Regions from separate parts of the Comamonas sp. C11 genome, predicted to be linked through region 2. Evidence: riboswitches for the same ligand, from Rfam matches in the RefSeq annotation. Region 2 holds a riboswitch; each other region holds the start of a gene.
The links. A riboswitch is a leader RNA that binds a small molecule or an ion and turns the genes downstream of it on or off. The one in region 2 is predicted to bind thiamine pyrophosphate.
Positions count from the first base shown of each region.

Region 1 (2,260 bases), 1.1 Mb from region 2:
AGCGGCTGGGTGGCCAAGAATCTGGTCTGGGGCTGGTAATCCCCGAGCCCGGGCCCACCAAAGCCAAAGGCCTGCAGCAGCAGGCCTTTTTTGCGGGCGTCGGCAATCAGCCTTCGACGATCAGCTGTGCACGCGGCGCATAGCCATGATTGAGGGGGCCGTGGCCCTGGCCCGTATAGACCTCGGCTCCCGCCTCGATGGCGCCCAGAATATAGCGGCGCGCCTCGGTCACTGCGGCCTCCAGCTCCAGCCCCTGGGCCAGGAAAGATGCAATCGCCGACGACAGCGTGCAACCCGTGCCATGGCCGTTATGGGTGACGATGCGCTGCGACTGCAGGCGCAGATAGTCGCCTGCCTGCCGGCCTTGCCGGCCCAGCACATCCATGACCAGATCGCCGCTCAGATGCCCACCCTTGAGCAACACCGCCGGCGCCCCCATGGCCAGCAGATCGGCCACGGCCGCATCCAGCGCTCCAATGCCGTCGATGTTGCGACCCAGCAGCAAAGCTGCTTCATCCAGATTAGGGGTAATCACCGTCGCCAGAGGGAACAGCTCCTGGACCAGTGCCTGAGCCGTCTCGGGAACGATCAGGCGATCGCCGCTGGTGGCCACCATCACGGGGTCCAGCACCACGTTCCTGATCCCGTGGCGACGAATCGCATCCGCCACCACACTCACCACATCGGGGGTTGCCAGCATGCCGATCTTGACGGCATCGACGCCTATGTCCTGCACAACGGCATCGATCTGGCCGCGCACGGTATCCAGCGGAATGCCGTGAATGCCCGTCACGCCCAGCGTGTTCTGCACGGTGATGGCCGTGATTGCCGTCATGCCGTAGCAGCCCAGAGCCGCGCAGGTCTTGAGGTCGGCCTGGATGCCGGCGCCACCGCCGCTGTCCGAGCCGGCGATGGAGAGCACGCGTGCATAGCGCTTTTTTGCGGCGCCGGGGATGGAGGATGAAGCAATCACAGTCATGGCAAAAATTATCGCCCATGCGCATGGTCAATGCGCGCAGTTTGCGGTTGTGCTGTAATGTCCAACGGACGAAACAGGGGTGTCCCGCAGGCAAGCAGCCTGCGTGGACTGAGAAACACCCTGGGGCCGCGACAGCCACCGGCTGCGCACCAGAGCACCATCCGTGCCCTGTGCCCCCTGCACCCGATCCAGGTCATGCTGGCGTGGGGAGTTTCACAAGCCGCAAGGCATGCCGCGTTTTGTCCTGCACATGGCCCTGTTCCTGTGTCCGGATGGAAAACGATTTGCACATGTCATTGCTACAAGCTTCTTCAAAGATCGCAATTCTCGGCGGCGGCCTCATGGGCCGTCTGCTGTCGCTGGCCCTGGCCCAGCGCGGTCATGCCATCGACCTCTATGACGCCCACGGCCCGCTAGGCGATGGCGCAGCCGCGCGCGTGGCGGCCGCCATGCTGGCTCCGCTGGCCGAGTCGGCCATTACCGAGCCCGGCGTGGTGCGCATGGGCCAGCATGGGCTCAAGCGCTGGCCCGAGCTGATAGCCCAGCTTGAGCAGCACGTGTTCCTGCAGCAAAACGGCACGCTGATTCTCTGGCACCGTCAGGACCAGGGCGACGCGGCGCGCTTTTTCGGCCTGCTGGAGAAAAACCGGCGCATCAACCCCAGCCTGCCGGCCATGCAGGAGAAGACCGGCGCGGCACTGCAGGACTGCGAGCCCGCGCTGCAGGGACGCTTCAACCAGGCCGTCTATCTGCCCGGCGAAGGCCAGCTGGACAACCGCCAGCTGCTGACGGCGCTGGTCGACAAGCTCACCGCGCTGGGTGTGAAGCTGCACTGGGACAGCCCACGCGAAATCAGCGACTTCCGCCCCGGCGAGGCTGGCCAGCCGGACTTCGTGTTCGACTGCCGGGGCCTGGGGGCCCGCACCCAGTGGAAGCAGCTGCGCGGCATTCGCGGCGAGGTGGTGCGCATCCATGCGCCCGAAGTCACGCTGCAGCGGCCCACACGCCTGATCCATCCACGCTACCCCATCTATATCGCGCCCAAGGAAGATCATCTGTTCGTGATTGGCGCGACCGAAATCGAGTCCGACGATATGTCGCCAGCCAGCGTGCGCTCCACGCTGGAGCTGCTGAGCGCGGCCTATACCGTTCACTCCGGCTTTGCCGAAGGCCGCATAGTGGAGATCGCCACCCAGTGCCGCCCCACCCTGCCCGATAATCTGCCCGCCGTGCGTCTGCTGACTCCACGTGTCATGGAAGTCAACGGCCTCTACCGTCACG
Region 1 is NZ_CP101743.1:3,633,853-3,636,112, forward strand. It holds gene NOX35_RS16685 (SH3 domain-containing protein) at 1-39, shown strand, start outside; gene thiD (bifunctional hydroxymethylpyrimidine kinase/phosphomethylpyrimidine kinase) at 107-979, opposite strand; TPP riboswitch at 1,045-1,206, shown strand; gene NOX35_RS16695 (FAD-dependent oxidoreductase) at 1,270-2,260, shown strand, end outside.
Region 1: it holds a riboswitch for thiamine pyrophosphate, as region 2 does, so the genes downstream of both, NOX35_RS16695 (FAD-dependent oxidoreductase) here and NOX35_RS11580 (long-chain fatty acid--CoA ligase) in region 2, are expected to answer to the same signal.

Region 2 (2,260 bases):
GCAGACGGGCCATCGCACGATCGACGGCATCGATGATCTCGGCCACCGGCATGGGACGCAGATGGATGGCCGCAGCTGTACGCACACGACTGGCCAGTGCCTGCATCTGCGGCGCCGTCAGCACGGGAACGCAGACTTCCAGCCCCCGGCCGTTCCCAGACTTGAAGTCCAGCGTCTGCCACTGCACTTCATCATCGCCGAGGCCAGGCAGATAGCCAGCCCTGATGCGCTGTAGCTTGCGCTGCTCGCTCATGCGCCGGCAGCTTTCACAAACTCTTCAACCGCCAGCGAGCAGCCCTTGGCTGCGGCACCCTCGGCCCGCCCCAGCAGCAAAAAGCCGTCTTTTTCCTGCTGGCCGGCCCACAGGCCCACATCCTCGGTCAGGATGGTGGTCACCGCGTTGTAGTTGGCCAGATCGCAATGCACCAGAATGCCGCGCTCACCAGCTGCCACGTCCCTGCCGGTGATCGGCTCGACCAGACGCGAACGGATCCAGTGCGGACCGGACTTGACCGAAGGCAGCACCGCATTGCCATCGTCATAGAACTGGGTGCTCAGCTCCGTCATGCCATACATATTGATGCACAGACTGCGGGGCACGCCCAGCAGCTGGGAAAGCTCGGCATAGAACTGCTCGAGCGGCAGCTCGCGCGACTGCCCCTTGTAGCCACCCGTATCCAGCACGCGGCTGCCTGCGGGCAGGCGAAAGCTGCGGCCCTGCGCACGCAGGGCATCCATCACATGGACCAGGCTGAAGCTCGCGCCCAGCAGGGCAAAGGGCTGGCCGCTGCGCTCGGACTCTGCCAGCGCGGCACACAGGGCCGGCATGTCCAGCCCTTCCGAGTTCAGGTAGTAGCGGCTGCCGGCCGAACCGAATTCGGACCGGGCCAAGGCCAGATAGTGAGCCAGCGAGGAATTGGGCATGGCCTGCTCATCGGGAAACAGAATGCCCATGGACATGCGCTCCAGACCCTGCATGAAACGCCTGGAGAAATAGCGCTTCATGGACAGGTCGTAGACCTCGAGCTGCGGATGGAAATGACGTCCACGTGCGGCGCGGCCCGTGGTGCCGCTGGTCATGAATACGCGCTCGGCGGGCGACGGCGGCTCGCTGCGCAGTTCCATGGCCTTGAAGGCATCGATGGGCACGGCCGGAACATCGCGCCAGCTCCTGACATTGCGCAGCGTGGCGCCGCGTCGCTGGCAAAAGCTGCGAAACGGCGCATTGCATTCGTACTGGTAGGCGAAAAGGCGCAGGGCGAGTTGATTGAACTGGTCGTCGGTACAGTCATCCATTGCGATGAAAGCAAGCAGATCGGCGACCAGCGAAGCGGCCTTGTCCATGAAATTCCTTCGAGAGCGGGGACATCATGCTCCGAAGGCTTGCTGACCATGCGAGAACGCACTGCCCTGAGGTCAGCTTGCAAGCTCTTCTTCCGCCGGTATGAACCGGGTCAAGTTCGCGGGTGTAGATCTCAGCACTGGCGTGCACCCCGGAGCGCGGCGCCATCTTACCCCAACGGCATCGCTGCAAGGAGGCTGAGCTGCCGCATGAAAGTCGCGTCACTTGTAACCTGGGGTAAGGCTCCAGCAAGGACAAGAAGGACATCCAGGGCAAAAACATCAAAACACTGCTGCCCAAATACAATCGACCCAGCTCCGCAAGCTGTCTGAGACGCAACCTGCCGCGGCGCCGACAATGGTGCTGGTACGACATGCCTGAAAGCGCGGCATGTCGTGGCGATGGACGGCGTCAGCAAAGCTTGCAAGCCATCCAGGGCACTGAATGCCCGCCCCAAGTCCCAGAGATATTCACATGCATTTTTCGCGCCTTTGTCATCTGGCAGGCTGGCCTGTGGCCGCCGCCGGACTGCTGCTAACGGCACAGTCCGCAACAGCCCAGCAAGCCGCCGCCCAGCCGGACCTGCCCCAGTTGTCCGAAGTCACCGTGCGCAGCACCTTGCAGGAGTCCGCGCTTGAGCAGACCCCGGCATCCGTCACCGTGCTCGACGGCGAGCGCATGCGCGAGCGCAATCTGCAGGTCAATCTCTCGGAATCCCTGAGCGCAGCTCCGGGCCTGCAGCTGCAGAACCGCCAGAACTACGCGCAAGACCTGCAGCTGTCGATTCGCGGCTTTGGCGCGCGCTCCACTTTCGGCGTGCGCGGCATACAGATCTATGTGGGCGGCATCCCCTCCACCATGCCCGATGGCCAGGGCCAGACCAACAATATCGATATCGCCTCGCTGGAGCGCGTGGAA
Region 2 is NZ_CP101743.1:2,521,608-2,523,867, reverse strand. It holds gene NOX35_RS11585 (acyl-CoA reductase) at 1-253, opposite strand, end outside; gene NOX35_RS11580 (long-chain fatty acid--CoA ligase) at 250-1,344, opposite strand; TPP riboswitch at 1,415-1,506, opposite strand; gene NOX35_RS11575 (TonB-dependent receptor) at 1,817-2,260, shown strand, end outside.

Region 3 (2,260 bases), 1.7 Mb from region 2:
TCGGCAAACTGTGCTTCGTCGTTGGCGTCCGAAGCGCAGCCGGGACGCAGGCCGTCGCCCAGCGAGAAGCTGACGTCGTACTGCTTCATGATGTCGCAGATGTCTTCGAAATGCTCGTAGAGGAAGCTTTCGCGATGATGGGCCATGCACCACTTGGCCATGATGGAGCCGCCACGCGAGACGATGCCGGTGCGACGCTGCGCCGTGAGGTGGATATAGGCCAGGCGCACCCCGGCGTGGATGGTGAAGTAGTCCACGCCCTGCTCTGCCTGCTCGATCAGCGTGTCGCGGAAGATGGGCCAGGTCAAGTCTTCGGCAATGCCGCCGACCTTCTCCAGCGCCTGGTAGATGGGCACGGTGCCGATGGGCACGGGCGAGTTGCGCACAATCCAGTCGCGTGTGGTGTGGATGTTCTTGCCGGTGGACAGATCCATGACATTGTCCGCCCCCCAGCGAATGGCCCAGACCAGCTTTTCCACCTCTTCCTCGATGCTGGAGGTCACGGCCGAATTGCCGATGTTGGCGTTGATCTTGACCTTGAAATTGCGGCCTATGGCCATGGGCTCGATTTCAGGATGGTTGATATTGGCCGGAATGATGGCGCGGCCGCGCGCCACTTCGTCGCGCACGAATTCGGGTGTGATGATCTTCGGGATCGATGCGCCCAGGCTGTTGCCGGCCAGGCGCAGCTCGCGCGCCGCGTCCTGCTGGTACTGCGCCATCCATTCGCGGCGGCCGTTCTCGCGCAGGGCCACATACTCCATCTCGGGCGTGATGATGCCGCGCTTGGCATAGTGCATCTGGGTCACGTTCTGGCCGGATTTGGCACGGCGTGGCTGGCGCTGCAGCGCGGCCGCCTCGGCACGCAGCTGGGCCACGCGCGCATCTTCCTCACCGCGCTTGCCGCCGTCGTCCAGCGCCACGCGCTGGCGACCCACATAGTATTCGCTGTCGCCGCGCGCTTCGATCCAGGCACCGCGCACACTGGGCAGGCCCTGGCGCACGTCGATCTGCACGGCGGGGTCGGTATAGGGGCCCGAGGTGTCGTAGACGCTGACCTGCTCTCCATTGGTGAGCGCAATATCGCGCACCGGCACACGCAGCTGCGGATGCAGCGCGCCGCTCAGATAGCTCTTGGTCGATGACGGAAACGGCTGGCGCGACTGGGCCAGCAGCTCGGCAAAACGAGCGGCATCGGGGGCATGGCCTGCAGCAGGCGTGAAAATGGAATCAGGGGCGTTCATCGCAGTCTCCTCAAAGCGGTTGAAATGCATCAAACGCTCCGTGGAATGCGGCCCTGCTCTGATCTTGCCCTGCACTGGCCCGGTCCCGAATGGGTGTCCGGCCTATGCCGCTGAGTTCTGCAACTTCAGCCCTGACCTCCACGCACCGGGCTGCCCGAAAAAGACAAAACCCCAGTGCGCGAGGCGCCTGGGGTTTGCTGTGCCCATGGTTTTCAGGGCTGGCACTGATGCCGGCTGTCCTGTCCATCCATCGGCCCTGCGTCAGGGTCCCGCTCTTCTTCCGCCGGTATGAACCGGATCAAGTTCGTCGGGTTCGCCTGCACTGTTTTCACAGTGACTGGCATCTCAGCGCTTTTGCACACCCCGGAGCTGTACGCAGTATAGGCTGGTTTTGCCGCAATTTGCGCACCATTGAAGCTGTTTAACTATCCTGACCCTCAAGCGCCTAATCCGCAGCCTCGTCTAGCCCTTTCAGCACCAGCCATTCATGGCTGGCCGCACGGCTTGCGCGCCACTGGTTGATAGGTGCGCTGACATCCTCGTAGCCCAGGGCAATGCCAAAGGCAATCTGGTAGCCATCCGGCAATGCCAGCTGTTCGATCAGCATATCGTTGTACATGCGCCAGAAGCCCTGGGCACAAGTGGCCAGACCTTTTTCCACGGCCAGCAGCATGAAGGACTGCAGATAGATGCCCAGATCCACCCATTGCGCATAGCCCATGCGTTCCTCCACGGCCACAAAAATGCCTACGGGCGCACCGAACATCTGGCCGTTCTTGGCCAGCTGGGCCAGACGTGCAGCCTTGTCCTCGCGGCCGATATTGATTGCGCGGTACAGATCTTCTCCGTTTTCAAAGCGGCGACTGCGGTAGGGCTCCCACAAACCGGGTGGATAGGACAGGCCGGGGCGCTGCACGGCCTCGGTCTGCCTGGCCTTGGCGCACAGATCCTTGAGCGCCTGTCCGCCCACGGCGGTCACACGCCAGGGTTGCATATTGCCGCCGGACGGCGCCTGC
Region 3 is NZ_CP101743.1:4,177,016-4,179,275, forward strand. It holds gene thiC (phosphomethylpyrimidine synthase ThiC) at 1-1,244, opposite strand, end outside; TPP riboswitch at 1,503-1,620, opposite strand; gene NOX35_RS19110 (nitroreductase) at 1,690-2,260, opposite strand, start outside.
Region 3: it holds a riboswitch for thiamine pyrophosphate, as region 2 does, so the genes downstream of both, thiC (phosphomethylpyrimidine synthase ThiC) here and NOX35_RS11580 (long-chain fatty acid--CoA ligase) in region 2, are expected to answer to the same signal.